Regions from separate parts of the Streptomyces sp. NPDC032161 genome, predicted to be linked through region 3. Evidence: riboswitches for the same ligand, from Rfam matches in the RefSeq annotation. Region 3 holds a riboswitch; each other region holds the start of a gene.
The links. A riboswitch is a leader RNA that binds a small molecule or an ion and turns the genes downstream of it on or off. The one in region 3 is predicted to bind thiamine pyrophosphate.

Region 1 (9,916 bases), on a different contig from region 3:
GCCTGGAAGCTGGCCAAGCAGTACTTCAAGCTCCAGGGCAAGCCGACCAAGTACAAGGTCATCTCTCGCGCGGTCGCCTACCACGGCACCCCGCAGGGCGCCCTGTCGATCACCGGCCTGCCGGGCCTGAAGGCCCCCTTCGAGCCGCTGGTCCCCGGCGCGCACAAGGTCCCCAACACCAACATCTACCGCGCCCCGATCCACGGCGACGACCCGGTGGCCTTCGGCCGCTGGGCCGCCGACCAGATCGAGCAGCAGATCCTCTTCGAGGGCCCCGAAACCGTCGCCGCGGTCTTCCTGGAGCCGGTGCAGAACGCCGGTGGCTGCTTCCCGCCGCCGCCCGGTTACTTCCAGCGCGTGCGCGAGATCTGCGACAAGTACGACGTGCTGCTCGTCTCCGACGAGGTCATCTGCGCCTTCGGCCGCCTGGGCACCATGTTCGCCTGCGACAAGTTCGGCTACGTGCCGGACATGATCACCTGCGCCAAGGGCATGACCTCGGGCTACTCCCCCATCGGCGCCTGCATCGTCTCGGACCGGATCGCCGCGCCGTTCTACGAGGAGGGCAACACCTTCCTGCACGGCTACACCTTCGGTGGCCACCCGGTGTCCTCGGCGGTCGCTCTCGCCAACCTCGACATCTTCGAGCGCGAGGGCCTCAACCAGCACGTCCTGGACAACGAGAACGCCTTCTTCACCACGCTGCAGAAGCTGCTCGACCTGCCGATCGTCGGCGACGTCCGCGGCAACGGCTACTTCTACGGCATCGAGCTCGTGAAGGACAAGGCCACCAAGGAGACGTTCAGCGACGAGGAGACCGAGCGCGTCCTGTACGGGTTCCTCTCCAAGGCGCTCTACGACAACGGCCTGTACTGCCGTGCCGACGACCGCGGCGACCCGGTCGTCCAGCTCGCGCCGCCGCTGACCTCCGACCAGTCGACGTTCGACGAGATCGAGGGCATCCTGCGCAACGTCCTGACGCAGGCGTGGGCCAAGCTCTGACCGGCAGATCCGTCCGCCGACCGGCCACGGACCGGCCGGCGGACGGAATCCGGTGCCCGACCGCTGCCTGACGACCGCCCGACCGGCGGTCGTCCCCCACGGTCCACGACGGCCCGGGTGCCCCCATTCGAGTGGGATGGGGTGCACCCGGGCCGTGTGCTGTGTCCAGACCCCGGTCCGGGTCCCTACGGTGCCGAGTGACCGATCGGCCCCCGCATCGTTCCCCCGTACGGGGGACGGGACTTACGATCTGAACCGAGGTGTACACCATGGTGGCCCCGCCGGACAACGACGTGATCTGGGCGCGTTCCCTCCAGCACTCCCACAACGGCTCGCCCGCGCTCGGCGGAGTCTCCCTGGGCGTCCGCGACGGCGAGATCCTCGCCGTGACGGGCCCCAGAGGCAGCGGCAAGACGACCCTGCTGCTCTGCCTGTCCGGTCAGTTGGTGCCCGAGCAGGGCGAGGTGTGGTTCAACAGCGTCCCCGTCCACACCATGGGTCCCCGGCTGCGCGAACGGCTGCGCCGGGACAGGTTCGGCTGGATCGCCCCCGTACCGCAGCTCGTCCCGGAGCTGAACGCCTGGGAGAACGTGGCGCTTCCGCTGCTCCTGCGCGGCACCACGCACCGGGAGGCGAAGAAGACCGGCCTGGAGTGGCTGGAGCGGCTCGACATCGGCGCGTGCGCCAAGCAGCGGCCGCACACCCTGCTCCAGGGGGAGCGCCAGCGGATCGCCGTGGCCCGCGCGCTGGCCACCTCGCCGACGGTGATCTTCGCCGACGAGCCCACCGCGGCCCTGCACCGTGCCGACCGGGCGCACGTGCTGCGCACCCTCACCAGCGCGGCCCGCTCGCACCGCATCACGGTGGTGCTCGCCACCCATGACGCGGAGGTCGCCTCCCTCGCCGACCGTACGGCCCCGCTGCTGGACGGCCGCCGGGTCGCCACCGTCGCCCTGCCCGCCGTGTCCGATGCGGAGGGCCGCGCGGCGTGCTCGCTCTCCGTCTAGCCCGGGGTTCCCGTCCGCTGGTCCTGCTGCGCAGGCTGCTCGTCGCGGCAGCCTCCGCCGGGGTCGGCTTCCTGCTGCTGTGCGCCCTGGGCTACGCGTCGGGGCACCCGGACCGGCCCGCCGCTGCCCTGCTGCGGCTGCTGTGGTGCTGCGTACCGCTCGCCGCCACCGTGCAGTTCGCGGTCGCGGTGGCCCGTACGGATCCCAGCACCCGGCCGCGTTCCGGGCTGGCCGCCGTGGGCCTGGGGCCCGTGAAGCTCACCGTGCTGGCCGCCGTCTCCACCGCCGTCTCCTGCACGCTCGGATCGGTGGTGGCGCTGCTGGTCTTCCTGCACCTGCGCGGCGATCTGTCCGGGCTGCCGTTCGACGGCGCCGCGGCCGGACTGCTCGACGCCCGATCCCCGCTGCCGCTCGCCGCCGCACTGGTGCTGCTGTCCCTGGTCCCGGTGTCCGCGGCCGTCGCGAGCGGGATCGCGTTGCGCGAGCGGCCCGTGGTGGTCCCGCTGCCCGACGAGGGCCCCGCGGACGGCCCGCAGGAGGAACACCCTGCTCCGGCCACGCCCCCGGGCGGGCTGCCGTGGGGCGTGGCCCTGACCGCCGTGGGCCTCGCCGTCGAGGCGTACATGAGCCGTGGTGACGGGCACAGCCTGCTCCCGCTCCCGGGCCGGCTCGACGACAGCCCGGCCGGGGTGCTGGCGGGGTGGGCGCTGACGGCGGTCGGCCTGGCGATGGCCGGGCCCGGCCTGGCGTACCACTGCGGCCGGCTGCTGCAGTCGGCGCGCCCCGGTGCCGTACGGCTGCTGGCCGGACGGGTCCTCATGAACGAGGCGCGCCGGATCGGCGGGCCGCTCGGTGTGGTGTGCGCGGTGCTCTCGGCGGTGGTCGCCGTGTACACGCTGCACGGAACGGGGCCCCGGCCCTTCGGCCCGCTCACCGCGCTGGGCTCGGTGCTCGTCCTCGGCTGTACCGCGGCCACGCTGCTGACCTCGGCCCTGGAGGCCAGGCAGGACCGTGCCCGGACGTCACGGACGCTGCTGCGGCTCGGCACCCCGGCCTCGGCGCTGCGGTACGCGACGGCGCTGCGCGCCGTCGTCCTGCTGGCGGTGTTCGCCCCGCTGACCTGGCTGGTCGCCGAGCTGGCGGCGCTGCCGCTGACCGTCTGACGAGGCCGTCCCCGCGGGCGGCGGCCGTCGGGGGCGCGGGCCGGTCGCCCTCCGGTGGGGCGGCCCGCGTGTGCCGTCCCGGGGCCTCCCGGCCGCCCGGGGCCCGCGTCACCGTTCGGCGGGCAGCACCACGCACTCCGCCGCGTCGAAACGGACCCCGACCGTCTCCCCCTCCCCGGGGACGTCGCGCAGCGCGCACTCCGCCTCCAGAGCCGGACCGCGCTGCGGCGTCAGCCGTACGGCGACGCGATCGCCCCGGAACGTGCGGGCCCCGACCGCGCAGCGCAGCCCCTCCTCCGGGGCACCGATCCGCACCCCGGCCGGACGCACGAGCAGGGCGCGCTCCCCCTGCGGCGACCCCTCGGGCACCGGGACCCCGCCCCACGCCGTGTCGGCGACCGCGCCGTCCACCGTCGCCGCCACCACGTTGTCGAAGCCGAGGAACCGGGCGACGAACGCGGAGGCGGGCCGCTGCCACACCTCCAGCGGAGTGCCCGTCTGGGCGATGTGCCCGTCCCGCATCACCACCACCCGGTCGGCCAGCGCGAACGCCTCGCCCTGGTCGTGCGTGACGGCCAGCACCGTCGTGCCCAACCGGCCGAAGAGCGTGCGCAGTTCGGCCACGAGGCGTTCGCGCAGACCGCGGTCGAGCTGGCCGAGCGGCTCGTCCAGCATCAGCAGCTTGGGACGCGGGGCGAGCGCCCGCGCGAGGGCGACCCGTTGCTGCTCGCCTCCGGACAGCGCGGCGACGGCGCGCCGCTGGGCGCCCGGCAGGCCCACCAGGTCGAGGAGTTCGCCGACCCGGCGCTCCTGATCGCGCCGGGACACCCCGCGCATCCGCAGCCCGAACGCGACGTTGGCGCCGACGTCCCGGTGCGGGAAGAGCTGGTGGTCCTGGAACATCAGGCCGAGGCCCCGCCGGTGCACCGGCACCCCCGCCTGGTCCGCCCCGTCCAGCAGCACCCTGCCGCCGTCCGTCCTCTGGAGCCCGGCGACCACCCGCAGCAGGGTCGACTTGCCGCTGCCGCTCGGTCCCAGCACACAGACGATCTCGTGCTCGTCGACCTCCAGGTCCACCCGGTCGAGCGCGGTCCGCTCACCGAAGCGGACCGTGGCCGATTCCAGTGTCAGCATCGTCAGAACTCCCCGGACATCCCTAGAACTCGCCGGACCGGTCCGTGCGAATACGTTCGAGCAGCAGCAGCGAGACCGCGCAGACCACCATCAGAACGGTGCTGAGCGCCATCGCCTGGCCGTAGTTGAGCTCACCGGCCCGGCCCAGCAGCCGGGCCACCGCGACCGGCAGCGTCGGCCGGTCGGGCCGCGCGATGAACACCGTCGCACCGAACTCGCCGAGCGACACGGCGAACGCGAAACCGGCCGCGACCAGCAACGCCCGCCGTACCAGCGGGAGATCGACCTCCCGCCAGGCCCGCAGCGGCGACGCCCCGAGCACCGCGGCCGCCTCCCGGAGCCGGCCGTCCACCGCGCGCAGCACCGGCAGCATGGTCCGTACGACGAAGGGCACGCCGACCAGCGCCTGGGCGAGCGGCACCAGGATCCATGACGTGCGCAGGTCCAGTGGCGGCTTGTCCAGGGTGATCAGGAAGCCGAAGCCGACGGTGACCGCCGACACCCCGAGCGGCAGCATCAGCAGCGCGTCGAAACCGCGCACGAGCCGCCCCGCGCGCCGGGTCAGCGCCGCGGCGGCCAACCCGCCGACGACCAGCGCGATCACGGTCGCGACCAGCGCGTACGCCACGGAGTTCCCGATCGCTTCGAGCGGCGCGACCAGGAAGGTGCCGCCGCCCGCGTCCACGGACCCCAGGGCACGGTAGAAGTCGAGGCCGTGGCCGTCCGGGGTGTCCAGCGAGCGTTCCACCAGCACCGCGAGGGGCAGCAGGATCAGCACCAGCACGGTCAGCAGCACCGCGCCGAGCAGCGCCCACTGCCCGGCCCCGCGCGGCCTGCGGGCGGTCCGTTCCGGATCGACCAGCCTCAGCGCGGTCTCCCTGCGCCGTACGGTCCAGGCGTGCGCGGCGAGGATCGCGCCCACGGTGGCGAACTGCGTCAGCGTCAGCACGGCGGCCGTCGGAAGGGCGAGGAGCTGGGCGGTCTGCCGGTAGATCTCCACCTCCAGCGTGGCGTACCCGGGGCCGCCGAGGATCTGCACGACGCCGAAGGAGGTGAAGGTGAAGAGGAAGACCATCAGCGCGGCGGCGGCAACGGCGGGCGCGAGGGCCGGCAGCGTGACCCGCCGCCAGGCCGCGAACCGTCCGGCGCCCAGCACCCGGGCGGCCTCCTCCTGCCGCGGGTCGAGCTGCGCCCACAGACCGCCGACGGTCCGTACGACCACCGCGTAGTTGAAGAAGACATGAGCCAGGAGAATCGCCCACACCGTGGTGTCGAGGCGCACCCCCCAGAGTTCGTCGAGGAACCCGCCGCGACCCAGCATCGCCAGGAAAGCCGTCCCGACGACGACGGTCGGCAGGACGAACGGCACGGTGACCACCGCCCGCAGCAATTGCTTTCCGGGGAAGTCGAGGCGGGCGAAGACGTACGCGCCGGGCAGCGCGACGAGCAGCGTCAGCGCGGTCGAGGCGAGCGCCTGCCAGGTGGTGAACCACAGGACGTCACGGATCTCCGGCCGGGCCAGCACCTCACCGATCCGGCCGAACTGCCACACTCCGTCCGCCTTCAGCCCCCGGCCGACGATCGCGACGACGGGGTAGGCGAAGAACACCGCGAAGAACGCGAGGGGCACGGCCATCAGGGAGGGCCGCACCGCGCCCGCACCCAGGCGCCGGGCCGCCGTCCGCACCGCGTCCGTCGTACGCCCGGCGCGCGGGCGCGGACCCGTGATGTCCGCGCCCTTCGCCGCCGTGCCCGTCCCCTGTGCGGCGGTCCCGGCTACTTCACGACGAGCGAGGACCACGACTGGACCCACTGCTCACGGTTCTTGGCGATCAGGTCGGGGGCGACGGTCGTCGGCTTCTCGACGGTCTCTCCGAACTTCGTGAACAGCTCCGGCAGTTTCGCGTCCGACACGACCGGGTTCACGAACATGTTGAGCGGCATGTCCTCCTGGAACTTCTTGCCGATCAGGAAGTCCAGCAGTGCCTTGCCGCCCGCCTCGTTCCCGGCGCCGTCCAGCAGGCCCGCGAACTCGATCTGCCGGAAGCAGGTCCCGGTGGCGACCCCGGTCGGGGCCTCGGTCGGCTGCGGCTTCGCGTACAGCACCTCGACGGGCGGGCTGGAGGCGTACGAGACGACGAGCGGACGGTCGGCCTTGGCCTTCCTGCCGCCCGCGGAGCCGGAGAACTCCTCGTTGTACGCCTGCTCCCAGCCGTCGACGACCTTGACGCCGTTGTCCTTCAGCTTCTTCCAGTAGTCCTGGTAGCCCTTCTCGCCGTAGGCGGCGACGGTGCCGAGGAGGAAGCCGAGGCCGGGCGACGAGGTCGCCGCGTTCTCGGTGACCAGGAGGTTCTTGTACGCGGGCTTCGCCAGGTCGTCGAAGGTCCGCGGCGGGGCGAGCTTCTTGTCGGCGAAGTACTTCTTGTCGTAGTTCACGCAGACGTCGCCGGTGTCGACCGGCGTGACCCGGTGCTCGGCGTCCAGCCGGGTGGCGGCCGCGACCCGGTCGATGCCCTTCGCCTCGTACGGCGTGAACAGGCCGCTGTCCAGGGCGCGGGAGAGCAGCGTGTTGTCGACGCCGAAGAACACGTCTCCGCGCGGTGAGCCCTTGGTCAGGATCTCCTGGTTGAGCGCGACGCCCGCGTCGCCGCTCTTGAGGACCTTGACGGTGTAGCCGGTCTCCGCGGTGAACTCCTTCAGCACCGCATCGGACGCGTTGAAGGAGTCGTGGCTGACGAGCGTCACGGTCTTCGGATCGGTGCCCTTAGTGCCGCCGGAGCCGGAGGACGACGTGTCGGAACTCCCGCACCCGGCCAGTGCCGTGATGCCGAGCGCGGCCACGACGGCCGTGGCCGTGAGACGTACGGACCCGCGCGTGGTTCCCGTGGTCCTGCGCGTGGTGGTCATGATGGATTCCTCCTGGGTTTTGGCCAGGAAGAGACGCGGCCCCACCCGCGAGACGCGGGCAGGGCGCAACAGCATGAGTTGATGACCGAACTTCCTACCCGGAATGACCCGGGCGAGGTTCAGAGGGTCTGCGGACGACCGGTCCCCCGGTGCCGCACTCTCAGCGCTGTGGCGCTCCCCTGTCGGAATATGAAGTTGATTTCCGGACCAGGTTACACGGACCGCGCGGCCGGGCCGCCGGGGCCTCGTCGTCCGGTCGACGCCGGAGGCCCGCAGCCCTTGACGCCCCGTCCGCTCCGGATTCCTGCCGGACCACCGCGGCCCCGGCGAGCGCCGGGCCCGCCGCTCCCGTGGAACCGGCGGGCCGCTCTCAGCGCTCGCGGGCCCGGCGGACTTCGGCCTCGGCATCCCACGGACCCGGAGAACGCCTGCGTCAGCGCTCGGCCGCCGCCAGCTGTCCGCAGGCCCCGTCGATCTCCTGGCCCCGGGTGTCCCGTACGGTCACCGGCACCCCGTGCGCCGCGATGGCCTCGACGAACGCCTTCTCGTCCTCGGGCCGGGAGGCGGTCCACTTGGAGCCGGGCGTCGGGTTCAGCGGGATCAGGTTGACGTGCACCCGCTTGCCCTTGAGCAGCCGGCCGAGCAGGTCGCCCCGCCACGCCTGGTCGTTGATGTCCCGGATCAGCGCGTACTCGATGGAGACGCGGCGGCCGGACTTCTCCGCGTACTCCCACGCGGCGTCCAGCACCTCGCGCACCTTCCACCGGGTGTTCACCGGGACGAGGGTGTCGCGCAGCTCGTCGTCCGGCGCGTGCAGCGAGACGGCGAGACGGCACTTGAAGCCCTCGTCGGCGAAGCGCAGCATCGCGGGCACCAGCCCCACGGTGGAAACGGTGATCCCGCGCTGTGAGAGCCCCAGCCCGTCCGGCTCCGGATCGGTCAGCCGGCGGATCGCGCCGACCACGCGGTTGTAGTTGGCCAGCGGCTCGCCCATGCCCATGAAGACGATGTTGGAGAGCCGCGCCGGTCCTCCGGGCACCTCCCCGTCGCGCAGCGCCCGCATGCCGTCCACGATCTGGTGGACGATCTCCGCGGTCGACAGATTGCGGTCCAGACCGGCCTGCCCGGTGGCGCAGAACGGGCAGTTCATCCCGCAGCCCGCCTGCGAGGAGATGCACATCGTCACCCGCTCCGGGTAACGCATCAGGACGGACTCGACGAGCGTCCCGTCGTGCAGCTTCCACAGCGTCTTGCGGGTGGTGTCGTCGTCGCAGCTGATGTGGCGGACCACCGACATCAGCTCGGGGAACATCGCCTCGGCGAGCTTCTCCCGCGAGGCGGCCGGGATGTTGGTCCACTCGGCCGGGTCGTGCGCGTACCGCGCGAAGTAGTGCTGCGAGAGCTGCTGGGCGCGGAACGGCTTCTCGCCGATCGCGGCGACCGCCTCCTTGCGCTCGGCGGGCGTGAGGTCGGCGAGATGCCGCGGCGGCTTCTTGGCTCCGCGGGGTGCGACGAAAGTGAGTTCTCCGGGCTTAGGCATGGTCCGTCCAGTGTCGCAGACGCGACGACGAGGGCCCGCCGCCCTGTGGACAACGTCCCGTGGGCAGCGGGCCCTCGTCTGAGAACGCCCAGGTCGGGACGGGCGGACCGTCCCGCGGGCTCACAGCCTGCCGGGTGCTCTCAGCCGGAGCCGACGAACAGCACCAGCAGCAGCCAGACCACCGGAGCGGTCGGCAGCAGCGAGTCCAGCCGGTCCATAATCCCGCCGTGTCCCGGCAGCAGCGTGCCCATGTCCTTGATGCCGAGGTCCCGCTTGATCATCGACTCGCCCAGGTCGCCGAGGGTGGCGCTGACCGCGACCGCGAGCCCCAGCAGCAGCCCCTGCCACCAGGCACCGCCGTCGATCAGGAACTGCATGCACAGGGCACCCGCGACCATCGCGAAGGCGACGGCCCCGAAGAGGCCCTCGCGGGTCTTCCCGGGGCTGATGCGCGGCGCGAGCTTGTGCTTGCCGAAGCGCCAGCCGACGGCGTACGCCCCTGTGTCGCTGACCACGGTCAGCAGCAGGAAGGTGAGCACCCGCTGCGGTCCGTCGTCCGCGGTCAGGAGCATGGCGACGAACGTGGCGAGGAACGGCACGTAGAACGCGGCGAACACACCGGCCGTGACGTCCTTGAGGTAGCCCTCCGGAGGCTGGGCCATCCGCCAGACGAGAACCGCGAGCGCGGTCAGTGCCACGGCCACCCAGGCGCCCTCGGCGCCCTTCATGTACCCGGCCACCACCATCGCCGCACCGCCGACCGCCAGCGGCACGAGCGGCGCGTTGATGCCCTTGCGCTCCGACAGCCGTGAGGTGAGCTCCCACAGGCCCACGACGACGGCGACGACGATCACCCCGACGAAGACGGCCTTCACGACGAACAGCGAGGCGACGATGACGGCACCGAGCCCCACCCCGACCCCTATGGCGGCTCGCAGATCGCGGCCCGCACGTTTCTTCTGCGGGGACGGTGGCGCGGTGGGCATGGGCTCCTGCGGCTTCTCGTCACGGAACAGGGGGCCGCCGTTCGGGCGTGCGCCCCCCTGCTCCCGGTCGTCACGGTCGTCAGCGTCTCCACCTGTGTCAGGGGCGTCCGGCACGATGGGCATGGGCCGAGTCTGCTGGGCGTCATGCACATCGTGCGCGGGACCCGCCGGGGCAGC
Region 2 (9,916 bases), on a different contig from region 3:
ATGACACAGGGGGCCGGTCAGGAACCCGTGGTGCGGACTGCGACGTTGCGCGACTTCCGCGTACCGCCCTACGCGCAGACCCCGGTACCGCCCGCGTCCCCGCATCCGGGCAGCGCCCTGCCCGGGGACGCGCTGCCGGACGGGTACACGCCCACCGAACGCGACCTCCCGGTGATCAACCGCGGCGACACCGTCCAGGTGCGGGCCGTGCCGGAGCCCTGGCCGGCCCGCGAGCCGGGACTCGGGCCGCTCTACGTCGTCGGCGACGTCCACGGCTACCTGGACGAGCTGGTCGCCGCTCTCGCCGAGCAGGGCCTCATCGACTCCGACGGCAGGTGGGCCGCGGGCAACACCCGGCTCTGGTTCCTCGGCGACTTCACCGACCGCGGTCCGGACGGCATCGGCGTCATCGACCTCGTGATGCGCCTCTCCGCCGAGGCCGCCGCCGCGGGCGGGTACTGCAAGGCGTTGATGGGAAATCACGAGCTGTTGCTCATCGGCGCCAAACGGTTCGGCGACACGCCGGTGAACTCGGGCGCGGGCACCGCCACCTTCCAGGCCGCCTGGCTGCTCAACGGCGGTCAGAAGAACGACATGGAGCGGCTCCAGGACGTCCACCTCCAGTGGATGTCCCGCCTCGACGCGATCGTCGAGGAGGACGGGCATCTGCTGATGCACTCCGACACGACGGCGTACCTCGACTACGGCAGCACCATCGAGGACGTCAACGACACGGTGCACGCCATTCTCACGCGCAACGACGCCGACGAGTGCTGGGACCTCTTCCGCAAGTTCACCAAGCGGTTCGCCTTCCGTGACGACGCGGGACCGCAGGCCGTGCGGGAACTGATGGCCGCCTACGGCGGACAGCGCATCGTCCATGGTCACAGCCCCATTCCCTACCTCCTCGGCGAGGTCGGGTCGGAGGTCGGAGAGGACAGCTCGGGTCCCGTGGTCGAAGGCCCGCACGTGTACGCCGACGGGCTCGCCATCGCCATGGACGGCGGAGTGACCATGGCCGGAAAGCTGCTGGTCGTCCAACTCCCCCTGCATGACTGACGGTTTTACGGGAAGACGCTTCCACGACCTGACCACGCCGAGCACCGGGCCGAGCACCGGGCCTATTTCCGGAAACCCCCTGTCACCGCGTGCCGTGGGCGCTCTACCATCGGCGTATCCGTAGCAGGCTCTCCTCCGTTTCCGCCCAACTGCCCGGCAAAGACGGGCTGTCGGGCCCGACGGAGCATCGGGGGATGCACATGAGAAGCGCTCCGCACCTGCTGACCGAGGACCGCCCCGAGTACGAGCGGATCCTCGACGACGCACTGCGCCACGCCCATCGACGGCCGGATCTGGCCGCGGTCGGTGAACGGCTCAACGCCGTACAGCTGCGCACCATGGCGCTGGCCGCCACGGACATGATCACGGCGACGGCGGCCACCGAGTACGACCACTACGTGCGGGCCCGTGAGGAACTGCGCGGCACGGCCGACGGGGAGGACCCGCTCGCCGGGTCGGACACGGACCGTCCGGGCCGGTCGGGCGCCGGTGCGGGAGCGGTCGTCACGGTCCTCGCGCCCGTGCTCGCCGGCACCGCCGCGTTCATATTCCTGCTGGTCGGCTATCTGCTGAAGCTGCTCAGTCCGCCGCCCGCCTTCGCCTCGACCCTGGTCACCGCGGGCTGGTTCTTCGCCGTGGTCATGGCCGCCGCCATCCTGGTCGCCGCGGTCGGACTGCTGATCACCGCGCTGCGCAACGGCTCCGCTTCGGAGAACGCCGTGCGCGACGAGATCGAACTGCCGGAGGACGTGGCGCGGGCCCGGGAAGCCTGGCGGCACGCGCTGCTGGAACGCGGCATCCTGCCGTTCCTGCGCGACGCCCTCGACGACCCCGAGGCCGCGTCCACCGCACGCACACCGCAGCGCTCGCCGAACCGCATCCCGAAAGTCGGCTACAGCCGCCCCGACTTCTCCGGCCCGGACGAGGGCCCGGCCGCGGGCCCCCGGCCGACCTTCACCAGCCCGGACTTCACCAGCCCCGACTTCGGCGCCCCCGAGCACGACGTGGAATGACGGCGCCGCCGCACGCGCCCCCTCCCCCCGGAGCCCGGTCACGCGGGCCGCGCACACCCCCTCCACCCCGCCCGGGGCCCCTGATCCGGGCCGCGGCCAAGGACGCGGACGAGCCGCGCCCGATCACAGGTCCCAGGACCTCGGGCGCGCCTGCCCCTCCCACTCGGGACGGAGCAGCGAGAACACCGCGACGTCGTACCGCCGCCCCCGGTGCAGGCACGCCGACCGGCTCACCCCCTCCCGGATGAACCCCGACCTGTCGAGGACGGCGAGCGCGGCCGCGTTGTCCGCGTGGGTGATGGCCCGGAGACGGTACAGGGGAAGCTCCCCGAACGCCAGGTCCGTCAGCGCGTCCAGAGCCCGCGTGCCGTATCCGCGACCGCGGTGCCGCGGGGACAGCAGCAGCTCGACATCGGCGGTGCCGTTGGCGTAGTTCTGGTCGGTGAGGGCCGCGTGGCCCACGGGGGTGCCGTCGGCGAGCACGACGAGGAAGTCGTCCCGGTCCTGGTCCTCCTGATCGCGCTCGATGTGCTCGCGCAGCGAGGCGAGCGAACGCGGCCAGACCCCCATCTCATGGGCGGCCGCCGGATCGCACCGCCACTCCTGCAGCAGCTCGGCGTCCTCGGTCTCGACGGCGACGAAGGCGACGTCCCGTCCGCGCCAGCACGGCTGCCGGTCCGCTTCCACCACCCGCACCGCGTCCGTCGTGTCCACTGCGTCCCGCGCCTGCGTGGTGTCCGTCCTCTGTCCTGTCATGCCGCTCATGCACGGATGCTACGGAGACCCGGCCGTCGCGTTCATCCGATTTCCGCCCCGGGGGGCGCGGCTTCCGCGTGGCCGGTGAGGAGCCCGGGGGCGAACCGGGCACGGGCCGGGGCGAGCGAGGCGACAGGGGGCGGAACCCTGCGGACGCCGTTGGCTAATTCGGTCCCTGCTTTGCCCCGGCGGGCGTCAGTTCGTCGGGGCAAAGTCGCGTGAATTGGCTGGTGCGGGTGCGGGCTCGTGGTGTGCCGGTGAGATGGGCGTCGATGCGGGCGAGGTTGATCGCTGCGCCGGTGAGCTGGTGCTGGGGACTGGTCTTTGCCAGGCCCCGGTAGCGGGATCTGCGCAGGCCGCAGTGTCCGGCGGCCTGGGAGATGGTGCTCTCGACACCGGCACGGATCTTGTAGCGCTCCTTCCACGCATCGGTCTGCTGTTCAGCGTGGATGTGCCGGATGGCCTCGTGCTCGGCCTGCTGTTGCCGCAGCATGAGTTCGTGCTGGCGGCCGGTGGCCGAGCTGACGCACTTCCGCAGGTCGGGGCAGGGGCGGCAGCGGCTGGCAGGGAACCTGACGCGGATGGCCGGCACGCCGTTGGAATCGAGGCGGGGATACCAGTGCGTGGTAGTGACGCCGTTCGGGCAGGACACCTGCCGGTGCTTCCAGTCGATGGTGAACGCGTCGAGCCCGAAGGCGCCTTTGGCCTGGTGCGACGTATTGTCGGCCAGCGGCCCGTGCAGTTCGACGCCGTACTCGGCCCGAGCGGCAAGGATGCGGGCGGCGGTGGGATATCCGGCGTCCGCCCAGTGCCCGGCGGGCAGGCGGTCCCGGGCGGCGAGGCAGGCGTGGATCTCCTCGTTCATCGCGTTGTCCACGACGGTCGCCACCGTGGTCGTTCGTGACCAGGTGCGCAACGCCGTCCTCGCCGCAGGTCTCAGTGAGGTGGACCTTGTATCCGTTCCACATGGTGTCCCGTTTGACGCCGACACGGGCTTCCGGGTCAATAGGGGCCGACCAGGCGCATCGCGCCCGGCGGCCGGTCTTTTGGGCCCCTGCGCATCACCTCACCGTCCACCCGGTGGAAACTCTGCACCCAGATCCGGCGCAGGATCTCCACCTCGTCCAGTGCACGCAGCGCCGCAGGGGTATCGGCGGCGAAGACCGCTTCCAGCAGGCGTGTCCCGTCCCGGCCGATCCGGGCTCCCGCCTCGTCCCGCTTCGCGCGGGCCTTGGGGAACCGGGAGTCCTCGGCCCTGGTGGCGTAGTGGCGGAACCAGTCCGGCTCCGCGATCCCGGACAGCCACTCCGGAGCGGCCTGCGCGAGCGCGTTCAATGCCGCCCGCAGCGTCTCGGCCACCTGCTCCAGCCAGCACGGCTCACGCGCCGACGACAGCACATGCGAGGAATCGGTCCGGGCCCGGCCCGCGCTCTTGAGCGGCCCCTTCTCCCGTGCCGCGACCAGCACCCCGTCCATGACCCGGCGCCCGCCAACGGCCCCGGCCAGCCGGCCCCTGAACTCCGACAGCACCGAAAAGTCGAAGCCGGGATCAGCGAGGTCAAGCCCGAGCGCGTACGTGAAGTCGATCCGCGCACGCACCGCCTCCGCGGCCTGGCGGTCGGTCAGCCCCTCCACGAACCGGAGCACCGACACCAGCGCCGGCCCCGCAGGTGACCAGGCAGGCCGGCCACGTGAGGCGAACAGATCCGCGAAGTCCTCATCGCGGAACATCGGCCCCAACTCGTCCCGGGCCCGGATCGCCAGGCTTCCCTTCGGGAACGCTGCCCGGGCGACCCGCACCGTCTCCGCCGGAATCTCCCCCGGCCCCTTCGGCTGCATCGACATCGACACCCACCCCACACAACAACGTCGGTCTCCACGACCACAACCGGATCGTGAAGACCGACGTCACGCGCGGGACCGAACAAACCAACAGCGTCCCCTGCGGTCCGCCCCCCTTGTCGCCTCGGTCGGCTCTCGTCTCAGTCCGCGACGGGCAGGTAGACGCGGTGGCCCGCCGCCGCGAACTCCTTCGACTTCTCCGACATCCCCGCCTCGATCTCCGCCTGTGACACCCCGTGTTCACGCCGGATGTCCTGAGAGATCTTCATCGAGCAGAACTTCGGGCCGCACATCGAGCAGAAGTGCGCCGTCTTCGCCGGCTCCGCCGGCAGCGTCTCGTCGTGGAACTCCCGTGCCGTGACCGGATCGAGCGCCAGATTGAACTGGTCCTCCCAACGGAACTCGAACCGGGCGTCGGAGAGCGCGTCGTCCCAGTCCTGCGCCCCCGGATGCCCCTTGGCGAGATCCGCGGCGTGGGCCGCGATCTTGTACGTGATCACGCCGGTCTTCACGTCGTCCCGGTTCGGCAGCCCGAGGTGCTCCTTGGGCGTCACGTAACAGAGCATCGCCGTGCCCCACCAGGCGATCATCGCCGCGCCGATACCCGAGGTGATGTGGTCGTACGCCGGAGCGACATCGGTGGTCAGCGGGCCGAGCGTGTAGAAGGGAGCCTCTTCGCAGATCTCCTGCTGGAGGTCGATGTTCTCCTTGATCTTGTGCATCGGGACATGGCCCGGCCCCTCGATCATGGTCTGGACGCCGTACCGCTTGGCGATCGTGTTCAGCTCCCCGAGCGTGCGCAGCTCGGCGAACTGCGCCTCGTCGTTGGCGTCCGAGATCGAGCCGGGGCGCAGCCCGTCGCCGAGCGAGTACGTCACGTCGTAGGAGGCGAGGAGTTCGCAGAGCTCCTCGAAGTTCTCGTAGAGGAACGACTCCTTGTGGTGGGCGAGACACCACGCCGCCATGATCGAGCCGCCTCGCGAGACGATGCCGGTCTTGCGGCGGGCGGTCAGCGGAACGTACGGCAGGCGTACGCCGGCGTGCACCGTCATGTAGTCGACGCCCTGCTCGGCCTGTTCGACGACGGTGTCCCGGTAGATCTCCCAGGTCAACTCCTCGGCCTTGCCGTCGACCTTTTCGAGGGCCTGGTAGAGGGGCACGGTGCCGATCGGCACGGGCGAGTTGCGCAGAACCCACTCACGGGTGGTGTGAATGTTGCGGCCGGTGGAAAGGTCCATGACCGTGTCGGCGCCCCACCGCGTCGCCCACGTCATCTTCTCCACCTCCTCCTCGATGGAGGACGTCACCGCGGAGTTGCCGATGTTGGCATTGACCTTCACCAGGAACCGCTTCCCGATGATCATCGGCTCGGTCTCGGGGTGGTTGACGTTGGCCGGCAGCACGGCGCGGCCCGCGGCGATCTCCTCCCGCACCACCTCCGGCTCGACGTTCTCCCGGATCGCCACGTACTCCATCTCCGGGGTGATCTCGCCCCGGCGGGCGTACGCGAGCTGGGTCACGGGCCGGCCGTCCCGGCTGCGGCGCGGCAGCCGGGGCCGACCGGGGAAGACTGCGTCGAGATTGCGCAGCCCTTCCCCAAGCTCTCGGCTTCGCTCGAGCAGGGGAGACCCCGTTCTCGGCGAGGTGTGCTTGAGCCCGTCGTCCTCGGGTCGGACGGGCCGGCCCGGGTACTCCTCGGTGTCGCCGCGCGCGATGATCCAGTTCTCCCGCAGCGGCGCGAGCCCGCGACGGACGTCGGTCTCGACGGTGGGGTCGGTGTACGGCCCCGACGTGTCGTACAGCGTCACGTCCTTGCCGTTGGTGAGGTGCACCTGACGGACCGGCACACGGATGTCGGGGCGCGAGCCCTGGACGTATCCCTTGTGCCAGCCGATGGACTTCCCGGCCTCGTCGCTCTGGTTGGAGGCAGGCGTGCGTGCGTCCGATGTGGTCATGAGACCTACTCCCTACGCCGGCATTACCCGGTAACAGGTTCGGCGGTCGGCGCAGCTCATCCCGTACGGACGTACGGATATCAGCGCCCTCTCAGCCCGGTGCTCCGAGCTCCCGCGTGTGCAAAGGTTCCTCCACGCTAGCGCCCCGTCCGGCGGAATGAACAGAGGGTCCCATGCCTCCTTGCGATGATCGCCCGGTGATGTCCCTCCCTAGCGTTCCCGAACCGCCGAGTCCCCACCACGGCCACACACACGGCCATACGCACGCCCACGGCCCCGCCGCGCCCGTCTCCAGACATCTGCGGAAGGTCATCGCGGCCGTACTGATCCCGTTCGCCGCCGCGGTCCTCGCCGGACTGGCGGCGCTCTGGCCGGGCGGTGCGCCACCGCACGAACGAACCGGTGTCGGCTTCGACCGGCAGACCCAGCAGGGGAAGGTGGTGAACGTCGACACGGTGGACTGCAAGGAGGTGAACGCCTCCCAGATGCCGGTCGGCGGCGAGACCGCTCCGCAGTCGGCGGGCCGCACCGGGCTGTGCGCGAAGGCCACGGTCGAGGTGACGACCGGTCACGACAAGGGCCGGCGGTTCGTGGAGATCGTCCAGCCCGACGCACCACGTCAGCTGCGCGAGGGGCAGGGCGTGGTCGTGGCGTACGCCCCGGACGCGCCCCACGACCTGCAGTACTCGGTGACCGATGTGAACCGGAAGTTCCCGATGGCGCTGCTGGCCGGGATCTTCGCCCTGGTCGTGGTCGCGGTGGGAAGGATGCGCGGGGTGATGGCGCTGGTCGCGCTCGCCGTGTCGTTCGCCGTGCTGACCCTGTTCATCCTCCCGGCCATCCTTCAGGGCTCGAATCCGCTGATCGTGGCGGTGGTCGGGTCCAGTGCCATCATGCTGATCGCGCTCTACATGTGCCATGGGCTCACCGCCCGCACCTCGGTCGCGGTGGTGGGCACACTGATCTCGCTGCTGCTGATCGGGCTGCTCGGCTCGCTGTTCATCGGCTGGGCGAGCCTGACCGGCAACACCGACGACAGCACCGGCCTCATCCACGGCCTGTATCCGCGCATCGACATGAGCGGCCTGCTGCTGGCCGGCGTCATCATCGGTTCGCTCGGGGTGCTCGACGACGTGACGGTCACCCAGACGTCGGCCGTCTGGGAACTGCACCAGGCGAACCCGACGATGGGCGTGCGGGGGCTCTACCGGGCGGGGATCAGGATCGGGCGCGATCACATCGCCTCGGTCGTCAATACGCTGGTGCTCGCCTACGCGGGCGCCGCGCTGCCGTTGCTGCTGCTGTTCTCGATCGCCAGGAGCAGCGTGGGCACGGTGGCCAACAGCGAGCTGGTGGCGGAGGAGATCGTACGGACGCTGGTCGGTTCGATCGGGCTGGTCGCATCGGTGCCGGTGACAACGGTGCTCGCCGCGCTGGTGGTCTCCGCGGACCGTACAGGGCTCGGCGCGGAAGCCGGAGCTTCAGCACCCGTACGGGCCGGGAAGGGCCGCCGTCGCAGGACGAAGCCATGAGCACCCCGGAACGGACATCGGCCGACAGACGAGGAGCGGTCCTGAATACGGAGAGCGATTCACCCATTCGGCGGATGCCGTGTTCGACCGGCGGGCACCGGTCGGCGACACCGTTTCCTTCAGCCGGCGTTCTGCTCCTCGGCGAGGATCCGACCCAGGGCCTCCTCCAGGTTTCCCTCGAAGTCACCCAGCGTGCGCTCCTGTCCGAGCGGCACGAGCTTGTCGGTCCGGTCGAGAAAAGCCACGAGCGGCGCCGAACCAGCCCGGAAGAGGGCACGGTCGGCGCCCACCTGAAGGCGGATGTGTACATCGGAAAGCCCCTCGGGATCCGTGGGCCCGATGTGCACATCGCCGTCGCCACTGGGGCTGTTGAGGCCGTCGAGCAGCAACTCACGGCCGAATGCCCAGGTGACGGGGGCGTCACCGGGCAGATGGAAGGTCATCCGAATCGCATACGGATCACACACTTCGTACCGGAGCTCCACCGGGATCCGGAAAGAGAGCTCCTCGGAGACGAGAAAGCTCATCATGACCTCAGCTTGAACCGACTCGCGCATCGTTCAACCCCGCAGTAGATGAATCTGGCCAGGAATGATCCCCCATGGCCCTATTGACGCCATCGTGGTGCACGCGATAGCAGATCACAAGGAGTGATTTTTCAGATACTGATAGAGAACACGAATGAACGCAAGAGGTTGGACACTTCACCACGTAGCTGTTCGACTGCGGGGAGCAATCGGTGTTCCTGTTCCAGGGGTACTGAAATCGCCATAGCGGCGGCGGTGAAGCCGGCGCTGATCGGGATGGCCGCGCAGACCGTTCCCAGCGCGTACTCCTGCCGTTCGACGACGGGTTCCATGCGCTCCAGCGACCGCAGCCGCTCCAGGAATGTCGCGCGGTCCCTCACCGAATAGGGGGTCAGTGGCCGTACCGGATGCCGGTTCAGGTGGTCCTCGCGCGCCTTCTCGTCCAGTCGGCTCAGCAGGCACTGGCCGATCGCGTGGGCGTGCCCGGTCTCCCGGAAGGACGCCCACTCGCGCACGGCGGGCATGGCGGGATCATCGGCGACCGCGACGAGTTCGATCTCGCCCTCTCGGTAGACGGCGCAGTACACGGGGACACCGATGGCCTCGCGCCAGCGGCTGAGCGACTCGGACATCCTGCTGCGACGATTCTGCGGCGTACCCTCGGCGGTCAGACGCTCGGCGGCGGCGCCGAAGCGGAACACTCCGTTGTCACGACGCAGATAGCCCTCATGCGTCAGGGTGCGCAGCAGGTGATAGGCCGTGGGAAGGGGGAGCCCCGCCTCCCTGGCCAGCTGCTTCGCGGGCGCCCCGTCGCGATGCGCGCCCACTGCTTCCAGCAGCCTCAGCGCTCGCTGCACCGAGCCGATCAAGGTCGGGGAAGCGGTGCTCGATGCCGTGGTCAACGGTCACCCCCAGGCATGGTGACGGGCGGTCAGCCCGCCTGTGGGGGCCTCCCCCACAGACCGCCGCATGGCTGGGTACGAGGGCCGAACACCGTGCAAACCACTGGTCATGGTGGTGACGGTCAGTTAATTCCCAGGTGGCGGCAGTGGAATGCCACCATATCGGCCGTATCCCCAAGGTGCGTTGTTTCGTCCCTGGCTTAGCTCAGCTGGGCTAACACCATGGCTGGTTTCCGATCCCCCTGATTACTACCAGCCACCACCTGAGGAGGACATGACCTTGCGCACGACGAAGACGAGACCGCCGACCAGGATCACGAAGAGCAGGAT
Region 3 (9,916 bases):
CGCTCCGGCCCTTGCCGCCCCTCCCGCCGCGGCGGCGACGGCTCTCGCCGGGGCTTCCTATGGCCCAGCCGGTGGAGAAGCCGCGCCGGAAGGACAGCGTGACGTACGTCTGACCGGTCGCGAACGCGATCGCGCCGACGACGATCACGAAGACGGACGGCAGCAGTACGCCGACCACCACGCAGAGGAAGCCCGCGAAGGCCAGCAGTCGCCAGCGCAGGCGCGCCTTGTACTGCAGGAGCACCTCGCCGAGCAGCCACAGCGCGACGATTCCGAACGCGATGTAGAGGACCGTCCAGCCCATGCCCGCCCCCTCCTACGGCCACCGCCCGGGTCGTGGCGGGTACGGCCGGTCACAACTGCTTGTGCAGTCCGAGATTCTCGTGGATTTCGAGCGTCGCCGTCGAGTTGTTGAGCGTGATGAAGTGCAGTCCGGGCACGCCTTCGGAAAGCAGCCTCGCGCAGAACCGCGTTGCGAAGTCGATACCAATGGAGCGTACAGCGGCGGGATCGTCCTTGACCGCGAGGATCCGTTCTTTCAGCGACGAAGGGAAAGAGGCGTTGCTGAGCTGTGCGAACCGGTCGAGCTGTTTGACGCTGGTCAGCGGCATGACCTCGGGAATGATCGGGGTTTCGCAACCCGCAGCGACTGCCCGGTCACGCATCCGAACATAATCGTCCGGATTGAAGAACATCTGGGTGATCGCATAATCGGCACCGGCACGACACTTGTCCACGAAATGCCGGATGTCGGTGTCCCAGTCGCTCGAACGCGGGTGCATCTCGGGAAATGCCGCGACCCCGACACAGAAATCACCGGATTCCTTGATGAGCCGGACCAGATCGGCCGCGTACCGCACGCCCCGCGGGTGCTCGACCCATTCGCCCATCGGGTCGCCGGGCGGGTCCCCGCGCACGGCGAGGATGTTCCGGATCCCGGCGCCGGCATACTGCCCGACCATGTTGCGCAGCTCGGCGACGGAGTGGTTGACCGCGGTGAGGTGCGCGACCGGGGTGAGGGTGGTGTCGGCGGCGATCTCCTGCGTGGCCTTGACCGTCCCTGCCCGGGTGGAGCCGCCGGCGCCGTACGTCACGGAGACGAAACTCGGCCGCACCGCCTCGACGCGGCGCAGGGCGTTCCAGAGGTTGCGTTCGCCCTTCTCGGTCTTGGGCGCCCAGAACTCGAAGGAGTACGAGGGCTTGCCGGTCGCGAGGAGTTCACGCACCGTGGGCGCGTGATCCGTCCTGGTGGTAGGTGTGCCAAGGGCCATACGGGCAGGTTAACCAGAGCGCGCGGACCGCAGGACCAGACCAGCGCTAAATGTCCGGATTGAACGTTTCTTTGTCCATCCTTCGGACATTCGGCCGTCCACGCTCCGGCCCACCGCGCCCCGATGTCTCCGGACCGCGCCCGGTCACGGGGCCGCGGTCACGCCTCCGCGCGGGCCCGGATCCTTCCGACGAGGTCGGCGGTGGCCGCCGCGGGATCGTCGGCCTCGGTGATCGCCCGTACGACGACCACCCGGCGCGCCCCGGCGTCCAGCACCTCGTCGAGGTTGCCCGCGTCGATCCCGCCGATGGCGAACCAGGGGCGCCGGGTGCCGAGCGAGGCCGCGTACCGCACGAGGTCGAGGCCCGGGGCGGGGCGGCCGGGCTTGGTCGGGGTGGGCCAGCAGGGGCCGGTGCAGAAGTAGTCGACTCCGGGCTGGGCCACGGCCGCGTCGACCTCGGACCGGGCGTGGGTGGAGCGGCCGATCAGCACGTCGTCGCCGAGGACGGCGCGGGCCGCGGGGACCGGCAGGTCTCCCTGGCCGAGGTGGAGCACGTCGGAGCGGATGGCGTGGGCGACGTCGGCCCGGTCGTTCACCGCGAGGAGCTTGCCGTGGCGCGCGCAGGCGTCGGCGAGGACCGCGAGGTGTTCGAGCTCCTCGGCGGCCTCCATGCCCTTGTCGCGCAGCTGGACGATGTCGACCCCGGCGGCGAGGACGGCGTCGAGGAAGGCCGGGAGGTCTCCCTGGCGCCTGCGGGCGTCCGTGCACAGGTAGAGCCGGGCGTCGGACAGCTGCGCGCGAGGCGTGGGCATGGTGCGGTTCCCCCCGAAAGAGCGTGAACGGTGATCGGAGCGGCTCGGGGTGCGGGCCGTGCGGCCCGCACCCCGACGGGCTCTCAGAGCCTGTCGGGCGACCTCTGACCGGGCGGCCACGCCCTGGCACGCACGCTTCCGGCGAGGCGTTGCCGGGATATCCGCGCAGTTCCACTACGAGGACATCCCGGCGCCTTGGAATCGCACGCACCCTACCGCGTCCGTATTCCGATCGAAGGTCACCCGGCAGGCTCTCAGACGGCGAGCGCCTGGGCGCGGCGCTTCACCTCCGTGCCGCGATTCTCGCTCAGTGCCTGGGCGGGGGTGCCCGGCAGGGTCGGGTCGGGGGTGAAGAGCCACTCCAGCATCTCTTCGTCGTTGAAGCCGTCGTCCCGCAGGAGGGTCAGGGTGCCGGAGAGGCCCTTGACCACCTTGTTGCCGGCGATGAAGGCGGCCGGCACCTGGAGAGCCCGGTTCTCACCGCGGCGTACGGCGATGAGCTGGCCCTCCTTGACCAGCTGCCGCACACGTGTCACCTCGACACCGAGCATGTCGGCGATGTCGGGGAGGTGGAGCCAGGCGGGGACGAGAGCATCGATCTTTGCGTCAATCTCGGTCACGGGACAAGCGTGCCATCCCGGACCGACAGTCGGTAGCCGGGCCGACCGTACGGGCGGTGCCGGTACGCCGTCGGAGGGTCGGCGGCCGCGGAGTACGGGTGTCAGAGGGCCGTCGACTTCAGGGGCACGGAGGGATCGGCGGCCCGCGCCGGGTCGATGCGGGTGCCCGCCTCGATGAGCCTGCGGCCCTGCGCCAGGTCGCGGGGGCGGCCCACGGCGAGGACCGCCACCAGGACGCCGTCGCGCAGCCAGCACACCGACCAGGCGGGGCCGGCGGCGTCGCCGCGCCACAACAGGGTGTCGGCGCCCGCGTGGTGGCCCGCGTACTGCACGAACCGGTCGAACTGCTCGGACCAGAAGTACGGGACGGGGTCGTAGGCGGGCGGCACCGGGTGGTCCCCGCCCGCCGCCGCGACGATGTCGGCGGCCACGGTCCGGGGGCCCTGGAGCGCGTTGTCCCAGTGGTGGACGAGCAGGCGTTCGCCGTAGCGGGCGGACGGGAACGAGGCGCAGTCGCCGACCGCGTACACGTCGGGCAGCGAGGTGCGCAGCGCGGCGTCGGCGGTCACCGAGCCGTCGGGGCCGAGCGCGATGCCCGAGCCGGCCAGCCAGCCGGTGGCGGGGCGGGCGCCGATGCCGACGACGACGGCCCCGGCCGGGATCGCGCGGCCGTCCGCGAGGACCACCCGGCTCGGTTCGACGTGGTCGACCCGGGCGCCGGTGAGGAGCTCGGTGCCGCTCTCGGCGTACCAGGCGGCCATCGGGGCGGCGACCTCGGCGGGCAGCGCGCCGGCGAGCGGCTGGTCGGCGGCCTCCAGGACGGTGACCGCGCAGCCGGCGGCGCGGGCCGCGGTGGCGAACTCGGCGCCGATCCAGCCCGCGCCGACGACCACCACGTCGTGCCGCTCGTCGAGGACGGGCCGCAGCCGGGCCGCGTCGTCGAGGGTGCGCAGCAGGTGGACGCCGGGGACACCCTCGGTGCCGGGCAGGACGATCGGTTCGGCGCCGGTCGCGATCACCAGCACGTCGTAGGGGACGGGACCGGACGGGGTGTCCAGTTCGTGCGCCGCGGCCCGCAGTCCGGTGACGTCGAGGCCGAGTGCGAGCTCGATGGCCAGCGCCTCGAAGTCGATGTCGAAGGCGGAGTCCTCGGCCTTGCCGAGCAGCACCGCCTTCGACAACGGGGGCCGGTCGTAGGGCTGGTGGGGTTCGGCGCCGATCATCGTGACGGGGCCGGTGAAGCCCTGTTCCCGCAGGGCCACGGCCGTCTGCACACCGGCCATGCCCGCGCCGACGACGACGACGCGGCGCTCCGCGCCCGGTTCCGGGCGCTCCGACTGCTGCGACTGCTGCTGATCGCTCACCTGTACACCATAAACACCTGACAGAACGTCATGGCAGGGGGAGTTGCTCCACGGTGCTGGTGCCGCTGCCCTCCTGCGACTCCCATTCCCACCGCTCCTCCAGCCGGACCCGGCCGTCCGGGAGATCGACGACGGTGGAGACGCAGTGGCCGCAGGACGTCGTTCCGTCCTGCTTGAGCTGCACGTACCGGAAGTCGAGGACGTCACCGGCGCGGGTGCCGACGAGATGGCCGCGTACCACGTCGCCGCCCGCGTACTCGGCCCAGATCCGGCCGCCCTCCTCGTGGTACGTGAAGCGGGTGCGGGTGCCGACCTGACCGGGCGCCTGGTCGGCGACCGGCGAGAGGACGAGTCCGTCGAGCGAACGGGCCATGGCGCTGCTCCCTTGCCTGGGTCCGGCGGTCCCTCACCCGGGTCCGGCGGGCGGGGTTTAGGGTGGCCACGGTAAGACACTCGCGGGAGCCCGGACGCAGCGGGCTGAGAGGGAGGCTGGAGCGGCCTCCGACCGTACGAACCTGATCCGGGTCATGCCGGCGAAGGGAGGGGCTGGACGCCCATGCGTTCTTCTCATCACGAGGGCCGGTGCGCCCGGGACGGGGGGCCGTACGACGTCCTCGTCGTCGGGGGCGGAATCATCGGCCTGGTGACCGCCTGGCGGACCGCGCAGCGCGGACTGCGCACCGCGGTCGCCGATCCCGATCCGGGCGGCGGGGCCGCCCGCGTGGCCGCCGGGATGCTGGCCGCCGTCACCGAACTCCACTACGGCGAGGAGCTGTTGCTGGGGCTGAATCTCGCCTCGGCCGCCCGCTACCCGGCGTTCGTGGCGGAGCTGGAGGAGGCGAGCGGCCGGGACACGGGCTTTCGCGCCTGTGGCACGCTCGCCGTCGCGCTGGACTCCGACGACCGGGCCCATCTGCGGGAGCTGCACGCCCTGCAACGGCGTTCGGGCCTGGAGTCGGAGTGGCTGACGGGCCGCGAGTGCCGCCGCCTGGAGCCGATGCTCGCGCCGGGCGTGCGCGGCGGGCTGCGGGTCGACGGCGATCACCAGATCGATCCGCGCCGGCTGGCCGCCGCGCTGCTGACCGCGTGCGAGCGGGCCGGGGTGGTCTTCCACCGGGCCCGGGCGGAGCGTCTGACGGTGGTGCGCGACCGGGCCACTGGAATCGTGCTCGCCGGGGGCCCGGAGCTGGCCGCCGACCAGGTCGTGCTCGCCGCGGGGAGTCTCAGCGGCCGGCTGCCGGGCCTGCCGGACGCGGTCGCGCCACCGGTCCGGCCGGTGAAGGGGCAGGTGCTGCGGCTGACCGTGCCCGCCCGGTACGCGCCCTTCCTCTCCCGGACGGTCCGGGCCGTGGTCCGGGGCGGCCCCCTCTATCTCGTACCGCGCGAGAACGGCGAACTGGTCGTCGGCGCCACCAGCGAGGAGATGGGCTGGGACACCACCGTCACCGCGGGCGGCGTCTACGAGCTGCTGCGGGACGCCCACGAGCTGGTGCCCGGCATCACGGAGCTGCCGCTCGTCGAGACCCGGGCCGGTCTGCGCCCCGGCTCCCCCGACAACGCCCCGCTGCTGGGCCCCACCGCGCTGCCCGGCCTCCATCTCGCGACCGGCCACCATCGCAACGGGGTGCTGCTCACGCCCGTCACCGGAGACGTCATGGCGGCGTCGCTGGCCGACGGAGAGCTGCCCGAGGTGGCCCGCCCCTTCACCCCGTACCGCTTCTCGCCCGCCGTCGACTCCGTACGTCAGGAGCAGCCCGCATGACCGAGCCCGCGCCCTCCCCCGCTTCCGGTTCCGTGCCCCTCGCCGACTCCGCGCCCGTCCCCTCCCCCTCCCCCGCCTCCGTGTCCGTGTCCGTGAACGGGGAGGTCCGGCTCCTCGCCGCGGGCACCGCCCTGGACGCGCTGGTCGCCGGGCTGACCTCGGCCCGCTCCGGTGTCGCGGCGGCCGTCAACGAGAGCGTCGTGCCGCGCGGGCAGTGGTCCGCCACGGCGCTGCGCGACGGGGACCGGGTCGAGATCCTGACCGCGGTCCAGGGAGGCTGACCGTGTCCGACGACCTCTTCGCCCTCGGGGACACCACGTTCGGCTCCCGGCTGATCATGGGCACGGGCGGGGCGCCCAGCCTCGATGTGCTGGAACGCTCCCTCGTCGCCTCCGGCACCGAGCTGACCACCGTCGCGATGCGCCGCCTCGACCCGGCCGTGCAGGGCTCGGTGCTCTCCGTCCTGCGACGGCTCTCCATCCGCGTCCTGCCGAACACGGCGGGCTGCTTCACCGCGGGCGAGGCCGTGCTGACCGCCCGGCTGGCCCGCGAGGCCCTCGGCACCGACTGGGTCAAGCTGGAGGTGGTGGCCGACGAGCGGACCCTGCTGCCCGACCCGGTCGAGCTGCTGGACGCCGCGGAGACCCTGGTGGACGACGGTTTCACCGTGCTGCCGTACACCAACGACGACCCGGTGCTGGCCCGCCGCCTCCAGGACGTGGGCTGCGCGGCGGTGATGCCGCTCGGCTCCCCCATCGGCTCCGGTCTCGGCATCCGCAATCCGCACAACTTCCAGCTGATCGTCGAGCAGGCGCGGGTGCCGGTGATCCTCGACGCGGGCGCCGGGACCGCCTCGGACGCGGCGCTGGCGATGGAGCTGGGGTGCGCGGCGGTGATGCTGGCCTCCGCCGTGACCCGGGCCCAGGAGCCCGAGCTGATGGCCGCCGCGATGCGGCACGCGGTGGCGGGCGGACGGCTGGCGTACCGGGCGGGCCGGATCCCGCGCCGGCACTTCGCCGAGGCGTCGTCGCCGGTGGCGGGGCGCGCGGTGCTGGACCCCGAGCGCCCGGCCTTCTGACCGGGGCGGCCGGACGTCCCGGCGGGCACCGGGCGGAGCGTGTCGCCGTCACGGCTCGGCTGCGGTTCGGCCCCGGGGCCGTCCGGGCCGTCGGACGTGTCCGCCGCGGCTCGTAGACTCGCATCCGTGGATACGACCCTCCAGGACCCGCTCGTCGGGCAGCTGCTCGACGGCCGCTACCGCGTCGATGCCCGCATCGCCGTGGGTGGCATGGCCACGGTCTACCGGGCCGTGGACACCCGGCTCGACCGGGTGCTCGCTCTCAAGGTGATGCACCCGGCACTCGCCACCGACGCGTCCTTCGTGGAGCGGTTCATACGCGAGGCCAAGTCCGTGGCCCGGCTCGCGCACCCGAATGTGGTCGGGGTCTTCGACCAGGGCGCCCAGGGCCAGTACGTCTACCTCGCGATGGAGTACGTCCCGGGCTGCACGCTGCGCGACGTGCTGCGCGACCGCGGCGCCCTCCAGCCGAGGGCCGCGCTGGACATCCTGGAGCCGGTGCTCGCCGCGCTCGGCGCCGCGCACCGGGCGGGCTTCGTGCACCGCGACATGAAGCCGGAGAACGTCCTGATAGGGGACGACGGCCGGGTCAAGGTCGCCGACTTCGGTCTGGTGCGGGCGGTGGGGTCCGTCACCAGCACCACCGGATCGGTGCTCGGGACCGTCTCGTACCTCGCCCCCGAGCAGATCGAACACGGCACGGCGGACACCCGTACCGACGTGTACGCCTGTGGTGTGGTCCTGTACGAGATGCTGACCGGCGCCAAGCCGTACGTCGGGGACACCCCGGCCCAGGTCATCTACCAGCATCTCAACGAGGACGTCCCGCCTCCGTCGGCCCTCGTCCCGGACCTCCCGGTCGCGCTCGACGACCTGGTGGCGAGCGCGACCGCGCGCAACCCCCAGGTCCGCCCGTCCGACGCGGTGGCCCTGCTCGCCGAGACCCGCGAGGCCCGTTCCGCACTCACCGACGCCCAGCTGGACGCCGTACCGCCGCAGGCCCGCGCCGGGGAGCGCGACGCCACCGAGGACCGCACGAGCGTGATCCCGCGGCTGCTCCCGGACGACCGGGGAGTCACCCATCGCACCAGCCGGCTGGAGATGCCGCCGCGGGAGCCCTCCGGGAGCGCGCCGCGAGCACCGCGCTCCTGGGGAGGCGTCCGGGCCCCGCGGCGCTCCGTCATGACCGCGGTACTCGCCGTCCTGCTGACCCTGGGCATCGGCACGGGTGTCTGGTACATCAACTCCGGCCAGTTCACACGGGTGCCCTCGCTGCTCGGCCAGACCGAGCAGACCGCCCGGGAACGGCTCTCGGACTCCGGTCTGGACCTCAAGGGCGTCGAGCGGGCCTACAGCGACACCGTGGCACGCGGCAAGGTCGTCGACAGCGACCCCGCGTCCGGCGCCCGCATCCGCAGGAACGACGGGGTGCGGCTGATCGTCTCGAGCGGCCCCGAGATCGTGAAGGTGCCCGACGTCCACGGCCTCGCCGTCGCCGAGGCCCGGCGCGAGCTGAAGAAGGCCGGGCTGGAGCCCGGCATGGTCACCAAGGAGTTCAGCGACGACACGGGCCGGGGCGACGTGATCCGGACCGACCCCGAGGTGGGCACCGAGCGGCATCCGGACTCCGCGGTCGCCCTCGTCGTGAGCAAGGGCGCCCCGGTCGACGTCCCCGACGTCACGGGCCTGTCCGTCAAGGACGCCACGGACGCGCTGGACGAGTACGGGCTGAAGGCCCGCGTGCTGCCCGGCCGGATCAACGCTCCCGAGGTCTCCGGCGACATCGCCCGCCAGTCACCGGCACAGGGCGCCCGGGTCGCCGAGGGCGACACCATCACGCTCACGGTCTCCAAGGGGCCGCGGATGATCACCGTCCCGGACGTCACCGGGAAGGACGTCGACGCCGCCAAGCGCGAACTGGAGGGCGCGGGGTTCGACGTGAAGGTCGACCGCCCCTTCCTCTCCTTCAGCGACACGATCGCGAGCCAGTCCGTCGAGGGCGGCGAACGGGCCCCCGAGGGCAGCACCATCACCATCAGGACCAAGGGGCTCTAGATCCACATGCGCAACCCAGTCGGCGGTCACGTCCCCGTGGCCGGCGGTCTCGCCAAGGTCGGCCTGCCCTACGCCCGGGAGATGGGGGCGGAGGCGGTGCAGGTCTTCGTCGCCAATCCGCGCGGCTGGGCGACGCCCGCGGGCAACCCCGCCGAGGACGAGCGGTTCCGCGCCGAGTGCGCCACCGCGTCCGTACCGGCGTACGTCCACGCCCCGTATCTGATCAACTTCGGCTCGCACACCGAGGCCACCGTGGAGAGGTCGGTGGACTCGCTGCGCCATTCGCTGCGCCGGGCCCGCGAGATCGGCGCGCTGGGCGTCGTGGTGCACACCGGGTCGGCGACCGGCGGCCGGCCGCGCGAACGGGCCCTCGCCCAGGTGCGTGCGCACCTGCGGCCGCTGCTGGACGAACTGACGCACGACGACGACCCGTACCTGCTGCTGGAGTCCACGGCCGGTCAGGGGTCCTCGCTCTGCTCACGGACCTGGGACTTCGGCCCGTACTTCGAGGCGCTCGACTCCCACCCCAGGCTCGGCGTGTGCCTCGACACGTGCCACGTCCACGCGGCGGGCCACGACCTGTCGGGTCCGGAGGGCATGCGGCAGACCCTGGACCTGCTGGTCGAGACCGTCGGTGCGGGCCGGCTGAAACTGATCCACGCCAATGACTCCAAGGAGGCAGCGGGAGCCCACAAGGACCGGCACGCGAACATCGGCGCCGGGCACATCGGCGAGGAGCCGTTCCGGGAGCTGTTCTCCCATCCGGCCACCGCGGGCGTGCCGTTGATCATCGAGACACCGGGCGGAAAGGACGGCCACGCGGCGGACGTGGCCCGGCTGAAGGGGCTGCGCGACCAGGAGTAGTCCTCGTACCCTTCCTCGGATTCCCCATCGGGAATACCCCACGGGGGTATACGGTTCCTGCTGTCGAAGGAGCCGTCATCCGGCATTGGG

Region 1: it holds a riboswitch for thiamine pyrophosphate, as region 3 does, so the genes downstream of both, AB0E67_RS00375 (thiamine ABC transporter substrate-binding protein) here and thiO (glycine oxidase ThiO) in region 3, are expected to answer to the same signal.
Region 2: it holds a riboswitch for thiamine pyrophosphate, as region 3 does, so the genes downstream of both, thiC (phosphomethylpyrimidine synthase ThiC) here and thiO (glycine oxidase ThiO) in region 3, are expected to answer to the same signal.

The regions. Positions count from the first base shown of each region.
Region 1 covers NZ_JBEZVN010000001.1:90,640-100,555, forward strand. Annotated here, with positions in the region: gene AB0E67_RS00350 (aspartate aminotransferase family protein) at 1-1,002, shown strand, start outside; gene AB0E67_RS00355 (ATP-binding cassette domain-containing protein) at 1,272-2,009, shown strand; gene AB0E67_RS00360 (hypothetical protein) at 1,991-3,172, shown strand; gene AB0E67_RS00365 (ABC transporter ATP-binding protein) at 3,281-4,306, opposite strand; gene AB0E67_RS00370 (iron ABC transporter permease) at 4,329-5,942, opposite strand; gene AB0E67_RS00375 (thiamine ABC transporter substrate-binding protein) at 6,083-7,213, opposite strand; TPP riboswitch at 7,287-7,404, opposite strand; gene rlmN (23S rRNA (adenine(2503)-C(2))-methyltransferase RlmN) at 7,647-8,753, opposite strand; gene AB0E67_RS00385 (phosphatidate cytidylyltransferase) at 8,894-9,916, opposite strand, start outside.
Region 2 covers NZ_JBEZVN010000038.1:17,255-27,170, reverse strand. Annotated here, with positions in the region: gene AB0E67_RS31865 (metallophosphoesterase) at 1-1,059, shown strand; gene AB0E67_RS31860 (hypothetical protein) at 1,254-2,072, shown strand; gene AB0E67_RS31855 (GNAT family protein) at 2,196-2,837, opposite strand; partial or broken gene AB0E67_RS31850 (IS1182 family transposase) at 2,992-4,673, opposite strand; gene thiC (phosphomethylpyrimidine synthase ThiC) at 4,811-6,625, opposite strand; TPP riboswitch at 6,618-6,751, opposite strand; gene AB0E67_RS31840 (YibE/F family protein) at 6,826-8,157, shown strand; gene AB0E67_RS31835 (SsgA family sporulation/cell division regulator) at 8,277-8,714, opposite strand; gene AB0E67_RS31830 (helix-turn-helix domain-containing protein) at 8,816-9,586, opposite strand; gene AB0E67_RS31825 (DUF5326 family protein) at 9,836-9,916, opposite strand, start outside.
Region 3 covers NZ_JBEZVN010000002.1:360,240-370,155, forward strand. Annotated here, with positions in the region: gene AB0E67_RS07380 (hypothetical protein) at 1-304, opposite strand, end outside; gene metF (methylenetetrahydrofolate reductase [NAD(P)H]) at 354-1,271, opposite strand; gene thiE (thiamine phosphate synthase) at 1,430-2,083, opposite strand; gene AB0E67_RS07395 (Rv2175c family DNA-binding protein) at 2,338-2,703, opposite strand; gene AB0E67_RS07400 (FAD-dependent oxidoreductase) at 2,805-3,986, opposite strand; gene AB0E67_RS07405 (hypothetical protein) at 4,096-4,440, opposite strand; TPP riboswitch at 4,513-4,626, shown strand; gene thiO (glycine oxidase ThiO) at 4,624-5,829, shown strand; gene thiS (sulfur carrier protein ThiS) at 5,826-6,110, shown strand; gene AB0E67_RS07420 (thiazole synthase) at 6,113-6,907, shown strand; gene pknB (Stk1 family PASTA domain-containing Ser/Thr kinase) at 7,034-8,962, shown strand; gene AB0E67_RS07430 (deoxyribonuclease IV) at 8,969-9,826, shown strand.